2 regions of the Janthinobacterium rivuli genome follow, and region 2 is predicted to be linked to the other one. Evidence: predicted binding sites of a transcription regulator. Region 2 holds the regulator's gene; the other holds the start of a gene.
What was found. The regulator FNR, encoded in region 2, switches genes on or off when oxygen is low (the NO sensors DNR and NnrR bind a similar motif). The targets are predictions, from matches to a motif close to TTGATNNNNATCAA.
Positions count from the first base shown of each region.

Region 1: P9875_RS04550 (universal stress protein) is a predicted target of FNR. The motif match lies at 4,654-4,667, and genes of this name have one in related genera.

Region 1 covers NZ_CP121464.1:1,009,889-1,017,789, forward strand. The annotation lists gene trpE (anthranilate synthase component I) at 1-492, opposite strand, end outside; gene P9875_RS04525 (phosphoglycolate phosphatase) at 762-1,466, opposite strand; gene rpe (ribulose-phosphate 3-epimerase) at 1,466-2,140, opposite strand; gene apaG (Co2+/Mg2+ efflux protein ApaG) at 2,307-2,681, shown strand; gene P9875_RS04540 (hypothetical protein) at 2,705-2,851, opposite strand; gene P9875_RS04545 (murein transglycosylase A) at 2,928-4,127, shown strand; gene P9875_RS04550 (universal stress protein) at 4,162-4,599, opposite strand; gene P9875_RS04555 (MFS transporter) at 4,737-6,038, opposite strand; gene P9875_RS04560 (enoyl-CoA hydratase) at 6,115-6,891, shown strand; rRNA gene P9875_RS04565 (16S ribosomal RNA) at 7,263-7,901, shown strand, end outside.
Region 2 covers NZ_CP121464.1:285,873-293,773, reverse strand. The annotation lists gene P9875_RS01235 (response regulator) at 1-1,867, opposite strand, end outside; gene fnr (fumarate/nitrate reduction transcriptional regulator Fnr) at 2,107-2,865, shown strand; gene P9875_RS01225 (FixH family protein) at 2,869-3,393, opposite strand; gene ccoG (cytochrome c oxidase accessory protein CcoG) at 3,448-4,830, opposite strand; gene ccoP (cytochrome-c oxidase, cbb3-type subunit III) at 4,833-5,753, opposite strand; gene P9875_RS01210 (cbb3-type cytochrome oxidase subunit 3) at 5,746-5,949, opposite strand; gene ccoO (cytochrome-c oxidase, cbb3-type subunit II) at 5,951-6,565, opposite strand; gene ccoN (cytochrome-c oxidase, cbb3-type subunit I) at 6,581-7,901, opposite strand, start outside.

The DNA.
Region 1 (7,901 bases), 720 kb from region 2:
GTCGATGACGGCCAGTTCTTCCGTCACCATCAGCTGGATGTCGGGCAGCTTCAAGTCATCTTTCGGCGCGCCGCCGGCCAGCTTTTTCTCGATGTGGCGCACGGTGTCGTAGCCGAAGTAGCCGGCCAGACCGCCGCAGAAGCGCGGCATGCCGGGGCGCAGGGCCACTTTGAAGCGCGACTGGAACTGCTCGATGAAGTCGAGCGGATTGCCTTCGTGCTCTTCGATCACGACGCCGTTCTTGACGATTTCGGTGCGCTTGCCATAGCTGCGCAATACGGTCGTGGCGGGCAAGCCGATGAAGGAATAGCGGCCGAAGCGTTCGCCGCCGACGACGGATTCGAGCAGGAAGGTGTTCTTGCCACCTTGTTGGGCCTGTGCCAGTTTCAGGTACAGGGTGAGCGGCGTTTCCAGGTCGGCGAACGCTTCCGCGATCAGGGGGATGCGGTTGTAGCCTTGCTGGGCCAGCGATTTGAATTCGAGTTCGGTCATGTTTCTCTCCATGCCGTCAGGGTATGAGTGTGCATAGTGCACAAACCCTGCGGTGGGTTATCAAAAAACTTGCCGGTACATGCAACATGCGCAAAATGCGCAAAGGACGCGTGTGCAACCGGCAGCAATCGTAACGGCTCGGCCCTTAGGCCTGCCAGGATTGCCAGCGTCGCCAAAGCCAGGCCTCAATCGAGCCGGTTTGGGTGACATTGTGTTTTTTGATGAGAAACTTGTTCACGATATGGTGTTGGGTTTGGTCAGTATGCCGGTTAGTTTTGCATGCTAATACAACGGGCTGCTTCGAGCAGTGTCTTTACTATACCATCGGAATCGGTATCGTGTATAGAGTGTCCGTGATTGTAGCCATACGGTACCGTCAATACGGGGCAGGCCGCAGCCCTGGCCGCTTGCGCGTCATTCGAGGAGTCGCCGATGGCCACCACTTTGGATGGCGCCAGGTCGAAGTCCGCGCACACTTGCAGCAGCGGCATGGGGTGCGGTTTTTTCTGCGGCAGCGAATCGCCGCCATAGACGATCTCGAAATACTGGTCGAGGTTTTTCAGTTTCAGCAGGGGCAGGGCGAAGGCGATGGGCTTGTTGGTGACGCAGGCCAGGCGCAAGCCCGCCGCCTTCATCGCCGCCAGTCCCGCTTCCACGTCCGGGTAGAGGGTACTGAACTGGCCGTTGATGGCCAGGTAGTGGCGCTGGTAGCCGTCCATCGCCTGCTCGAAATGCTGTTCCACGCCGGCCGCATCGAAGTCGAGCGCCAGCACGGTGCGGATCAGGTTTTCCGAGCCTTTGCCCACCATCAGCTTGATGGTGTCGGCGCTGATGGGCGCCAGGTCCAGTTCGGCGCGCATGCCGTTGATGGCGACATGGAAATCGGGCACGGTGTCGAGCATCGTGCCATCGAGGTCGATGATGGCGGCGCGCACGCCGGCCAGTACGTGGTCTTTCACCGTGCCCGCTTGCATCAGGCGCCCTTGACGGCTGCCAGTTCGGCGCGCATGGCGTCGATGACGGCTTTGTAGTCGGGCTTGCCGAAGATGGCCGAGCCGGCGACGAAGGTGTCGGCGCCAGCGGCGGCGGCGGCGGCGATGTTGTCGATCTTGATGCCGCCATCGACTTCGAGCATGATGTCACGGCCCGATTCGTCGATCATGCGGCGCGCTTCGGCGATTTTTTTCAAGGCTTGCGGAATGAAGGACTGGCCGCCGAAGCCGGGATTGACGGACATGATCAGGATGATGTCGATCTTGTCCATCACGTGTTCCAGGTAGTGCAGCGGCGTGCCCGGGTTGAATACCAGGCCCGATTTGCAACCATTGTCGCGGATCAGCTGCAAGGAGCGGTCGACGTGATCCGACGCTTCCGGGTGAAAGGTGATGATGTTCGCGCCAGCCTTGGCGAAATCCGGGATAATGCGATCGACAGGCTTGACCATCAGGTGCACGTCGATGGGCACTTGCACGTGCGGGCGGATCGCTTCGCATACCAGCGGGCCGATGGTCAGGTTCGGCACGTAGTGATTGTCCATCACGTCGAAGTGGATGATGTCGGCGCCGGCGGTAACGACGTTGCGCACTTCCTCGCCCAGGCGGGCAAAGTCGGCGGACAGGATGCTGGGAGCGATACGGAATGTAGTCATGGTGGAGTAGCCAAAGGATAGAAAATGCGAAGATGCGCTATTTTACGCCTGACGCCGTTACCATGCCTCATTGAAGCATGGGGAAACACAGAATACGCATCGCGCGATGGCCTATGCGTCGCGCGCGACACACAATATGACTGGCAATGTCTGAATAGGAATGACGATGGCGACTTATGAATTTACGGTAACGGTCAAGACGCAATACCTGCCCGAGCAATCGGCACCGGACCAGGGGCGGCACGTGTTCAGCTACACGATCCGCGTCGTCAACACGGGCACGGCTGGCGCGCAACTGATTTCGCGCCACTGGGTCATCACGGATGCGAACAACAAGGTGGAAGAGGTGCGCGGCCTGGGCGCCGTCGGCCATCAGCCATTGCTGCAGCCGGGCGAGCAGTTCGAATACACGAGCGGCACCATGCTGGGCACGCCGCAAGGCTCGATGCATGGCGAATACTTTTGCGTGGCCGAAGATGGTCACCAGTTCGAAGCTTTGATTCCCGAATTCGTGCTGTCGGTGCCGCGCACCCTGCATTAAGGAAACGCCGGGGGCTTGCCCCCTTACTTCAGTTTTTCAGTGGCGTCCTGTTCTTCACTGAGCTGCTTGCGCGCCGGCGGTGCGGGCTTTTTGCCCGAATACATGGTCCACCAGACTATAAATGCCAGCAAGAAGAACGCCACCAGCGCCTCTATCATCAAGATCCACATACGCACTCCTATGTTATTTACCCGCAGCTTAGTATTTACCCGCCGTCTGTTGACACGCGGTAGTCTACCCGTTTCAATCGGCGCCGTCGCGCTTGCTCTCTCCGCCTGTACCACGCCGCCCGCGCCGCCCGCTGCCAGCGGCAAGGCGCCACCCATCGCGCCGACCGTCGTCAAGCCGGTTCCGGCCAAGCCGGCCGACGCCAAGGATGCCACGGATGTGGCGGCGCCCACCTTCGTGCCCGCCAAGTTTGCCGCCTTGCCTGGCTGGGCCCGCGACGACATGCGCGCCGCCTGGCCCGCGTTCATGGCATCGTGCGGCGTGCTGGTCAAGCGCCCGGACTGGAAGGAATCGTGCACGATCGCGCGCCAGGTGAATGCGGACAGCGACAAGGCCATCCGCCTGTTTTTCGAGACGTTCTTTGTGCCAAATCAAGTGGTGGCCGCCGATGGCGCCAATACTGGCTTGGTGACCGGCTACTACGAACCCTTGCTGCACGGCGCGCGCAAGCGCGGCGGCCCATACCAGACACCGCTGTACAAGGTGCCTGACGACCTGGTTTCGGTGGATTTGTCCGGCGTGTATCCGGAACTGAAAAACATGCGCTTGCGGGGCAAGCTGGTCGGCAAGAAGGTGGTGCCGTACGCCACCCGCGCCGACATCGAGCGCGCCACGTCCGTCACGGGCAAGGAATTGCTGTGGGTGGATGACGAAGTCGAGGCCTTCTTCCTGCAAGTGCAGGGTTCCGGGCGCGTGCAGCTGACCGATACGCAGGAAACCGTGCGCGTGGCGTATGCGGATCAAAACGGCCACCCGTATAAATCGATCGGCCGCTACCTGGTCGACAAGGGCGAGCTGACCCTGAGCCAGGCGTCCGCGCAGGGCATCAAGGCGTGGATCGCCGGCCACCCCACGCGCAAGGATGAATTGTTCAACGCCAATCCCAGCTATGTGTTCTTCAAGGAGGAGCGCCTGCCCGACCCGAAAGTGGGGCCGAAGGGCGCGTTGGGCGTGCCGTTGACGCCGCAGCGCTCGGTAGCCATCGATTCGCGCTTCCTGCCGCTGGGCGCGCCCGTGTTCCTGTCCACCACGCAAGCCAATAGCGAGATTCCCATGCAGCGCCTGGTGATGGCGCAGGATACGGGCGGCGCCATTCGCGGGCCGATCCGGGTCGATTATTTCTTTGGCTTTGGCGCGGAAGCGGCCGAGAATGCGGGCCGCATGAAGCAGAGCGGCGCCGTGTGGGTGTTGTTGCCGAAGCAGGCACCGGCGCGCTGAGTTTCTCGCGGCGCCGGGCAGTTCGTGGTGTCGCTTAGCGCAAGACCATGACGGGCAGATGGGTATGCGCCAGCACTTTTTGCGTTTCGCTGCCCACGAACAACTTGTTCAAGCCCTTGCGGCCATGCGAGGCCATCAGGATGATGTCGCAATGGTAGGTCTGCGCCGCATTGACGATTTCATCATGCGGGCTCGGCGACACGGCCACCACGCCTTCGAAAGGCACGCCGGCGGCGCTTGCCGCTACGCCGATCTTGTCGATGGCGCGTTGCGAGGCTTCCTGCATCTGCTGTTCATACAGGCTGGCGTCGAGCACGATGCCGCCGTCGGCCATCGGCGAGAACGGAAAAGGCTGCACCACGCTGATGGCGACCAGCTTGGCTTTGTTCAATTGGGCGAAGGCGAGGGCGGTCTCGGCGGCTTTGTCGGACAACGGAGAGCCGTCGGTGGGAAATAAGATGGTGTTAAACATAGCGTGCTCCTCAAGTGATGTAAGACAGCTTATGGATTTACATCAATTAAAACCTTGATGTAAATCAAACCTCACAGGCTTTGGCGTGAATAGTGTCGCCAAAGCAATCTTTTGCCAGTGTATGCCCGTTCACCGCTTCAGGTGCGCACGCTACGCAGCGGCGTGCCCCACACCATGGCGACCGTCAACACAATGCTGCCAGCCGCGATGCAGGCCAGGCCGTTGCGCACGCCAAAGTGTTCCGCTACCCAGCCGGCGGCCAGCGCGCCCAGCGGCGCCGTCGCAACCGTCAGGAAGCGCATGGTCGACGTCATGCGGCCCAGCATGGGATCGGGCGTGACCTTTTGGCGCAAGCCCAGGTAGGGAATAAAGAACAGCATCACGCCGCAATCGAAAAAGAACATCAAGATGGCATAGGCCACGGCGCTGGCGGCCGCGCTGCCGAACAGCGCGGCGGGTATCGTGGGTGTCAGGGCAAAGCAGAGCGAGGTTGATGCCAGGCCGATCAGGATGGTGCGGCCGGCGCCGTAGCGGCGCGTCAGCGGCTTGACGATGAAGGCGCTGAGCAGGACGCCGGCGCCACCGAGCATCTGCGTCATGCCCAGCACGCCAGGGCTCATGCCCAGGTCGCGCGTGGCGAACAGCACCGTCAAAGCCATGCTGGCGTAAAACAAAAAGTGCCAGATGCCGGCACCCCAGGCCAGCGCGCGCAGCAGCGGTTCGCGCCAGACAAACAGCAAGCCATCGGCGATGTCGCGCAAGGCGTGCTTGTCAGACGGCGCCGGCCGTGGATCGCGCACGCTCATGGCGCGCAAGTTGAAGACGGAAACCAGATAGCCGCAAGCCGTGCACAGGATGGCGACGGGCGCCGACAACACTTGCACCAGCACGCCGGCCAGGCCGGGGCCGATCAGGCGTGAAGCCGATTCGGTGGCGGCAAATTTCGATTGCGCATCGATCAAGCCATCGCGGCCCACCAGGAAAGTCAGAAACACCTGTTCGGCGCCGCCACCGACGACGAAGCCCGTGCCGATGATGAACCCCACTATATATAACCATGGCATCGACAGCACGCCGCACCAATAGGCCACGGCCACGCTGGCCAGGGCCAGGCCGGACATGCTTTCGCTGAACAGCATGATCGGGTGCTTGCTGCGCCGGTCCAGCAGTACGCCGACGGGCAAGCCGAAGAGGGCGAACGGCAGCGCCTGCAAGGCGACCAGCACGCCCATCTGTTCCGGTGTCGCATGTAGTAATAACACCGCGCACAGGGGCAGGGCCAGCGAGGTGATCTGGGCGCCGAAGCAATTGAGGCCGTTGCTGAACCACAGGCGGCGGAAATTGACGCTGGCGGCGCTGCCGTCGCCGCGCAGGTAACGGGCGCAGTACTGGAAGAGGGGAGAGAAAATATGCTGCTCGATAAAGATGATCGGACTCACAATAATAGCAGCGCACCCGCCGCGCCGCTGCCGTTAGCCGCTACAATCGTTGCACCGTTCATCGAGAGGAGACACTATGCAATACGAAGACCTGATCATCGACATCCAGGACAAAGTGGCGGTCATCCGCCTGAACCGCCCCAAGGCGCTCAATGCCTTGAACGACAACATGATGAATGAGCTGGGCGACGCCTTGCTGAAGTTTGATGCGGACGAGAATATCGGCTGTATCGTGCTCACTGGCAGCGAAAAAGCATTTGCCGCCGGCGCCGATATCGCGGCCATGGCCGATTACACCTATCCGGACACCTTTACCCAAGGCTACATCAGCCGCAACTGGGAGCATATCTTGCGCGTGCGCAAACCCGTGGTGGGCGCGGTGGCCGGCTATGCGCTTGGTGGCGGTTGCGAACTGGCCATGATGTGCGATTTCCTGATCGCCGCCGACAGCGCCAAATTCGGCCAGCCGGAAATCAAGGTCGGCGTCACGCCAGGCGCGGGCGGCACGCAGCGTCTGCCGCGCGCCATCGGCAAGGCCAAGGCCATGGATCTGCTGCTGACGGCGCGCACCATTGACGCCGCCGAGGCGGAACGCATCGGCCTCGTGTCGCGCGTGGTGCCGGCCGATAAATTGCTGGAAGAAACCCTGGCTGCCGCCAGGACCATTGCCGCCATGCCGACCTCGGTGGCCATGATGATCAAGGATTGCGTCAACCGTGCCTTTGAAACCACCTTGACCGATGGCGTCGCCTACGAGCGCCGTCTGTTCCAGGCCGCCTTCGGTACGCCTGCACAAAAAGAAGGCATGCACGCTTTCCTGGAAAAGCGCTTGCCAAACTTCGACGGTCTTTGATATGATTCGCCTCCTCGCAAAACGACGCACACAAAACATGGTGTTGCAGAGTAAAAGCGGGGAGAAAAAGAAGGTTGACGAAATGCTGCAAACGCTTCATACTCTTCCTTCTTCGCAGCTGGCAAACACAACGCTTTGTCGATAGCGCGAAAGCAGTACCGAATACAGTTCTTTAACAATTAACAGTCGATAAGTGTGGGCATTTGATGTAAGTGCAGCGTCAATCTTCGGATTGGCGTAAAACTTAAAATATCAAATGTTCACAAGAAATAATGAAATAGGATACTTCTTCGGAAGTAGCCTGTCAGTTTTTTGAGTGAGCGACCCGTCAGCAATGACGGTGCCGGTAAGACGGCAAAGTAACAGAGATTAAACTGAAGAGTTTGATCCTGGCTCAGATTGAACGCTGGCGGCATGCCTTACACATGCAAGTCGAACGGCAGCACGGAGCTTGCTCTGGTGGCGAGTGGCGAACGGGTGAGTAATATATCGGAACGTACCCTGGAGTGGGGGATAACGTAGCGAAAGTTACGCTAATACCGCATACGATCTAAGGATGAAAGTGGGGGATCGCAAGACCTCATGCTCGTGGAGCGGCCGATATCTGATTAGCTAGTTGGTAGGGTAAAAGCCTACCAAGGCATCGATCAGTAGCTGGTCTGAGAGGACGACCAGCCACACTGGAACTGAGACACGGTCCAGACTCCTACGGGAGGCAGCAGTGGGGAATTTTGGACAATGGGCGAAAGCCTGATCCAGCAATGCCGCGTGAGTGAAGAAGGCCTTCGGGTTGTAAAGCTCTTTTGTCAGGGAAGAAACGGTGAGAGCTAATATCTCTTGCTAATGACGGTACCTGAAGAATAAGCACCGGCTAACTACGTGCCAGCAGCCGCGGTAATACGTAGGGTGCAAGCGTTAATCGGAATTACTGGGCGTAAAGCGTGCGCAGGCGGTTTTGTAAGTCTGATGTGAAATCCCCGGGCTCAACCTGGGAATTGCATTGGAGACTG
Region 2 (7,901 bases):
GCGCCGGCGTGCGCCGCGTTTCCGCCGGCTGCGCCAGCATCTCGAAGGGCACGCTAAACCAGAAGCGGCTGCCCTTGCCTTCGCTGCTGGCGACGGCGATGTCGCCGCCCATCATGTGGATCAGCTGCTTGCTGATGGCCAGGCCCAGGCCCGTGCCGCCGAAGCGCCGCGTGATGCTCTGGTCGCCCTGCGAAAACGCGGCGAACAGCTGCTGTTGCTGCAGTTCCGTCATGCCGATGCCCGTGTCGCGCACTTCGAAGCGCAGCCAGGCGCGGCCGCTCTCTCTCTCGGCCAGGCTGACGGCCACCACCACTTCGCCGCTCTCGGTAAATTTGATGGCGTTGCCGGCCAGGTTGACGAGGATTTGCTGCAGGCGCTGGGCGTCGCCCACCAGGCGCCGCGGCACGTCGGGTTCGACGGCGATGGCCAGTTCCAGTTCCTTTTCGCCCGCATTCATCGTCATCGTCGTGGCCAGGGTATTCATGACTTCGTCGAGGTCGAATTCGACGGGCGACAATTCCATGCGGCGCGCCTCGATCTTCGAATAGTCGAGCACGTCGTTGAGGATGCCCAGCAGCGACTGGCCCGCCACTCTGACCATGGTCAGATACTTGCGCTGTTCCGTGTCGAGTCTGGTATTGCCCAGCAAATACACCATGCCCAGCACGGCATTGAGGGGCGTGCGGATTTCATGGCTCATGTTGGCCACGAAATCGCTCTTCGCGCGGTTGGCCGCCTCGGCCCGGTCGCGTTCCTGCTCCAGCTCCGCCGCGCGCGCTTCGAGTTCCTGCTGCAGGCGGTCGCGTTCGCTCATCAGGCCGTTGAACGCTTCCGTCAGTTCGCCGATCTCGTCGCGCTGCTGCACCGGCACGGGGGTGAAACGGCTGCCGCTGGTGCGCAGGGCCAGCAGGGTGTCGCGCAGGCGCACCAGCGGCGACAGCAGGCGCACGGTGACCCAGCCCAGAACAAAGGCGGCCAGCAGCGAGGCAAGGATGCTCCACAGCACCAGCCGGTACAGCACGCCATCGAATGGTTCGAAGGCATCGTCGACGGGCAGCGAGCTGGCCAGCAGCCAGTTCACCGATTTCAGGCGCTTGAAGCTGTTGACGGCCGTGATGCCGCGGCTGTTGGTGCTGACCATGCTGCCTTCGCCATCTTCCTTCAGCAGCTGGGTCGTCGTCAGATTGGCGTTCGGCTGGCGCGGCTGCAGCAAACGGCTGGTATCGGGGTGCAGCACGTAGCGCGGCACGGCGCCGCGCGTGAGGATGAAGTAATAGCCGCTCTTGCCGACCTTTTCCGAGCGCAAACGCCCCAGCAGATTGTCCTTGTACAGGCGCAGCACGCCGATCACCACGCCGGCCACCTGGCCATCGGCGGTGAGCACGGGCGCCACCATCTGCACGATGGGCATGCCGCTCGACTTGCCCAGCATCGGTTCGGTGATCATGGGCTGGCGCGTGCGCAGGACGGTCTGGAAATACTCGCGCTCGGCAACATTGATGCCGGCGCGCCCCGGCACTTCCGGCATGTCGGCCACGACGGCGCCTTGCGCGTCGAGCACCAGCACGTCGTCGAACAGCACCAGCATCGAGCGGCGCGAATAGTATTCGCGCAATTGGGCGGGCCGGGCGATCAGTTCCGGCGGCTGCTGCCGGGCCGTCAGGGTGACGATCTGCAGCAGCATGCCCAGCTTGTCGTCGAGCTCGGCAGCGGTGCGGCTGATCAGGGATGACTGCTGGCTCAGCAGTACTCGGGTGAAGTCGTCGCGCATGTGCTGCACCTGGATCATGGTGACCAGCGCGATCATGGCGATCGAGGTCAGGCTGGTGGCCAGCGCGACTTTTGCTTTGATGCCGAGAGGCTTCATGATTTCCTTTTCAGTACCGGACGGCACAGGCGGCAAGTAATGCTGTCAGGAATTTTCCTATCAATACCCCAGCTTGGCAAGCGGCGCCGCGCAAATTGCCCTCCCCGCATGGGCTTTTGACGATGTTGCCATATAATTAAAGTCGGAACGTCGTTTATTCAGCGAAATTGCCGTGAAATTGGCACACGGCAACCCTGTATGCAGTAAACTTGTTGTTGCATTTTCTAAAAGGTACCGACATGACTGAAGCGCTACTCACTCCAACCTTGCCTACAGTGAACGTGGAAGCGTTGCGTGCGCGATGCTCGACCTGCAGCATGCATCAATTGTGCCTGCCGATGGGCCTCGATATGGGCGACATGGACAGGCTGGACCAGATCATCGGCCGCCGCCGCAAGATCGTGCGCGGCGCCTCGCTGTTCCGCATCGGCGACTCGTTCCAGAACCTGTACGCGATCCGCCTGGGGCACTTCAAGACGTACCAGATCAATCCCGGTGGCGAAGAGCAGGTGACGGGCTTTCAGATGGCCGGCGAACTGCTGGGCATGGACGCCATCAGCGCCGACCGCCACCACTGTAATGCGGTGGCGCTGGAAGACAGCGAAGTGTGTGAAATCCCGTTTTCCAGCCTGGAACAATTGCTGGGCAATATGCCGACCCTGCTGCGCCATTTCCACCGCATGATGAGTCAGGAAATCACGCGCGAGCAAAGCGTCATGCTATTGCTGGGCAATATGCAGGCGACGCAGCGTTTTGCCGCCTTCATCGTCAACCTGGCGTCGCGCTATGAAGCGCGCGGCTATTCGAGCAGCAAATTCCAGCTGCGCATGTCGCGCGAGGAAATCGGCAACTACCTGGGCCTGACCATCGAAAGCGTCAGCCGCCTGCTGTCGAAGTTCAAGAAGGAAGGCTGGCTGCGCGTCTCGAACCGAGAAATTGAAATCTTGCAGCCGGCAAAATTGAAGGCCATCACGGCCGGTACCGACGTCTGCAAATAAGGCCTACAGCTCTTCATCGGCGTGCAGCGCGATGCTGCGTTGCAGCGGCCAGGTCCAGATGCCGGACAGGCGCCACTCGCGTTTGTCGTTTTCCACCAGCACTTGCCAGCGGCTGCGCTCGAGCATCGGCAGCGCCACCGAGAAATTGCCGGCCGCATCGGGCCGCACCAGCAGCTTGATGTCCTTTTCCGGCAGGGTCGCATGCGCCAGGTGCAGCTGCAGCGGACCCTGGTAAGCTTTGCCGAAGCTGTGCACGGAACCACTGAGGCGCGCTGACGCCACGTCGTAGGACAAGCTGGTAGCCATCGCCAGGTCGCTGGCGATCGTGTCGCGCTTCAAATCCTGGTTGATCGCCTTGCCCTGCTTGTAATAGTCGCCCACCACCAGCGCATCGGGCTGCGTAAACGCGATATAGCCCATGAAGCTGCCGACGACCACGGACAGGCCGGGACCGATCATCAGCAGCCATGGCCAGCGATGCTTGTACCACGGTGCAACGGGAGGCTGCAGTTTCAGACTGTCGGACATGGTATTTCTCCTGTGTAAACGGCCAGTCCCCATGCGGGAACCGGCCTTCCTGCTTTAACGCGGCACGATGAATACCGCGCTTTCGCGCACATGCAGCGAGGGGTTGTCCAGCGATTGCAATTCGATCGCAATCTTGTTCGAACCCTTCTCGCCGACGCCGTGCGGCACGCGCAGGCGGATCGGCCAGCCCAGCGTTTCCGTCGGCTGCAAGGTCACTTCTTCACGCGTCAGCAAGGTCAGGCCCGGCAAGCCGGAAGCGCTGATCTTGAAATGCTGGCTTTGCTCGGACGTGTTCATGATCTGCAGGCGGTAGACGTTTTCGATCATGCCGTCTTCCACTTCGCGTCCCATCGAACCGCGGTCGCGGATCACGTCCATTTTCAGGGGCGTGCGCAGGGCCAGCGAGGTACATACGGCGATGATGATCAGGGCCAGGATGGAAGTGTAGATCAGGACGCGTGGGCGCATGGCGCGCTGGCGTATCTGCTTCGAATTGAAGTTGTTTTCCATCGCATGGTCGGTGCTGTAGCGTATCAGGCCACGCGGCCGCTCGACCTTGTCCATCACGCTGTTGCAGGCATCGACGCAGGCGGCGCAGCCGATGCATTCATACTGCAGGCCGTTGCGGATATCGATGCCGGTCGGACACACCTGCACGCACAGGGTGCAATCGATGCAGTCGCCCAGCTTGTCGTTGTTGCCAGCCTTCTTGCTCATGGCGCCGCGTGGTTCGCCGCGCTTGGCATCGTAGGTGATGATCAAGGTGTCCTGGTCGAACATGGCGCTCTGAAAGCGCGCGTAGGGGCACATGTATTTGCACACCTGCTCGCGCAGCCAGCCCGCGTTGCCGTAGGTTGCCAGGCTGTAGAACAAGACCCAGAACCATTCCCAAGGACCGAAGTTCAGGGTGGTCACCGACTGCGCCAGTTCCTTGATCGGCGTGAAATAGCCGACAAAGGTAAAGCCCGTCCACAGGGCGATGGCGCCCCATGCCAGGTGCTTGGCCGTCTTCTTGAACGCCTTGCGCACGGAGGGGCCCTGCTTGTCGAGGGCCATGCGCGCGCTGCGCGTACCCTCGATGCGGCGTTCGACCCACAGGAAAATTTCCGTGTATACCGTTTGCGGGCAAGAGAACCCGCACCACACCCGCCCGGCAATGGCCGTGACGAGGAACAACAAATACGCACAGATGATCAGCAGGGCCGCCAGATAGATGAAATCCTGGGGCCACAGCACGACGCCGAAAATGTAGAACTTGCGCGTGGTCAAATCGAACAGCAGGGCTTGCCTGCCATTCCAGGTCAACCACGGCAAGCCGTAGAACGCGAGCTGGGTAAGCCATACGCATACCCATCGCCAGGTAGCGTAGCGTCCTTTGGCCTCGCGAGGGTAGATCTGCTCGCGGGCCGCATACATCTTGATGACTTGAGGTTCCATTTTTACTTGGCGGGTGCCTGCGGATTCGACAGGCTCCAGACATACGCCGACAGCACGTGTACCTTGGATTCGCCGAGGAAATCGCTGAAGGCAGGCATGGTGTTGCTGCGTCCCTTGCGTACGGTTTCCATGATGGTGTCGGCGCTGCCGCCGTACAGCCAGGTCTTGTCCGTCAGGTTCGGCGCGCCGAGCATCTGGTTACCCTTGGCATCGGCGCCATGACAGGCCATGCAGGCGCCAAACTTGGCCTTGCCCAGCACCGACTTGACGGGATCCGAGGTCGAACCGGACAGGCTCAGCACATAATGGGCCACGTTCTCGACATCCTTTTCGGAGCCCAGGGCGGCGCCCATCGGTGGCATCTGCCCATTGCGGCCGTGCAGGATGGTGGTCTTGATGATGTCGGGTTCGCCGCCATACAGCCAGTCCTTGTCCGTCAGGTTGGGAAAGCCCTTGTTGCCGCGCGCATCCGAACCGTGGCATTGCGCGCAGTAGGTCAGGAACAGACGCTGGCCGATGGCTTGCGCCTGCGGATCGGCGGCCACCGTCTTGATGTCCTGGCTCAGGTACTTGTTGAACAGGGGACCGTAGTCGGCTTCCGCCTTCTTCAGCTCTTCCTCGTACTGGCCCGTCGATTTCCAGCCCAGGCTGCCGGCATAGGTGCCCAGGCCCGGGTACAGGAACAGATACGCCAGCGCGAAGACGATGGTGATGTAGAACAACCACATCCACCAGCGCGGCATCGGCGTGTTGAGTTCCTTCAAGTCCTCGTCCCAGACGTGGCCCGTGGTGCCGTCGGCAGGGGCGCCCTCGACCACTTTGATTTTCGACTGCGAGTACAGCAGCACGCCGCAGCCGATGATGCCCAGCAGGGACAGCACGACGATGTAGATATTCCAGAAGCCATTGGTAAAGTCAGCCATGGTGATGCTCCTTCGCCAGGTTCATCTCGGCCTCGGCCGGATAGTCGAGCGCGTCATCGGCGAACGGCAGGCGTGCCGCCGCGTCGAAGTCGCTGTTGCTGCGGCTGAACGTCCACCACAGGATGCCCACGAACGTCGTAAAGGAAACCACCGTCATGACGCTGCTGGCGCTGTCAAACAGGTTTTCGATTGCCATGCTAATTCCTTGTTTTGATTAATGTACCGAGGCCTTGCAGATAGGCGACCAGGGCGTCTTCTTCCGTCTTGTCCTGCAGCTGCGCGGGGCCGGCGGCGATCTCTTCATCGCTGTACGGCTGGCCCAGGCGTTTCAGGGCGCGCATCTTCGGCATGATTTCGTCAGGCACCAGCTTGGTCTTCGCCAGCCAGGGGTAGGACGGCATGTTCGACTCGGGCACCACGTCGCGCGGGTTGTTCAAGTGCGTGCGGTGCCATTCGTCGCTGTAGCGCGCGCCCACGCGGGCCAGGTCGGGCCCCGTGCGCTTGGAACCCCACTGGAACGGATGGTCGTAGACGAATTCGCCAGCGACCGAATAGTGGCCATAGCGTTCCGTTTCCGCGCGCAGCGGACGCACCATCTGCGAGTGGCAGTTGTAGCAGCCTTCGCGCACGTAAATGTCGCGGCCCGCCAGGCGCAGCGGCGAATACGGCTTCAGGCCGGCGACCGGCTCCGTCGTGCTCTTCTGGAAGAACAGGGGAACGATCTCGACGGCGCCGCCGATGCTGATCACCACCGTGACCAGGGCGATCAGCAGCCAGGGGTTTCTCTCAATCCATGCATGTGAAAATTTCATTTGCTTATGCTCCTATCAGGCGTGCGCCGCGTTCAGTTCCGGAATGCGGGCGACGGGGAGTTTGCTGCCGCGCAAGGTCATCCAGGTGTTGTAGCCCATGATGCACATACCCGACAGGTACAGCAGGCCACCGGCCACGCGCACCACGTAGTACGGATACGTCGCTTTCACGCTCTCGACAAAGGTGTAGGTCAGGGTGCCGTCCGGATTGACCGCGCGCCACATCAGGCCCTGCATCACGCCGGCGATCCACATTGCGGCGATGTACAGCACGATGCCGATGGTGGCCACCCAGAAGTGCACATCGACCAGGCGCGTGCTGTGCATCTGCGTGCGGCCCGCCAGGCGTGGCAGCAGATAGTAGATCGAACCCATGGTGATGAAGCCCACCCAGCCCAGAGCGCCCGCATGCACGTGGGCAACGGTCCAGTCGGTGTAGTGCGACAGCGAGTTGATGGTCTTGATCGACATCATCGGACCTTCGAAGGTGGCGATGCCGTAGAACGACAGCGAGACGATCATGAATTTCAGGATCGGATCGGTGCGCAGCTTGTGCCAGGCGCCCGACAGGGTCATGATGCCGTTGATCATGCCGCCCCAGCTTGGTGCCAGCAGGACCAGCGAGAAGACCATGCCGATCGATTGCGTCCAGTCAGGCAATGCCGTGTAGTGCAGGTGATGCGGGCCCGCCCACATGTAGGTGAAGATCAGCGCCCAGAAGTGGACGATCGACAAACGGTACGAGTACACGGGGCGCTCGGCCTGTTTCGGGATGAAGTAGTAAACCATGCCCAGGTAGCCGGCGGTCAGGATGAAACCCACCGCGTTATGGCCGTACCACCACTGGATCATGGCGTCCTGCACGCCCGCATACGCGGAATACGACTTGGTGAACGAGGCTGGCATGACGGCGCCATTGACCACGTGCAAAATCGTCACGGCCAGGATGTAGGCGCCGAAGAACCAGTTGGCCACGTAGATGTGTTTTACCTTGCGCTTGATCAGGGTGCCGAAGAACACGATGGCGTAGGCGATCCAGACGATGGCGATGAGGATGGCGATAGGCCATTCCAGTTCCGCGTATTCCTTGCCGCGTGTCATGCCCATGGGCAGGGTGACGACGGCGCACAGGATCACCGCTTGCCAGCCCCAGAACGTGAAGGCGGCCAGTTTGTCGGAAAACAGGCGCACCTGGCAGGTGCGTTGGACAACGTAGTACGAGGTGGCGAACAGGCCGCAGATGCCGAAGGCGAAAATCACCGCATTCGTGTGCAGCGGACGCAAGCGTCCGTATGTCAGCCATGGTATATCGAGGTTCAGGGCAGGCCAGGCCAGC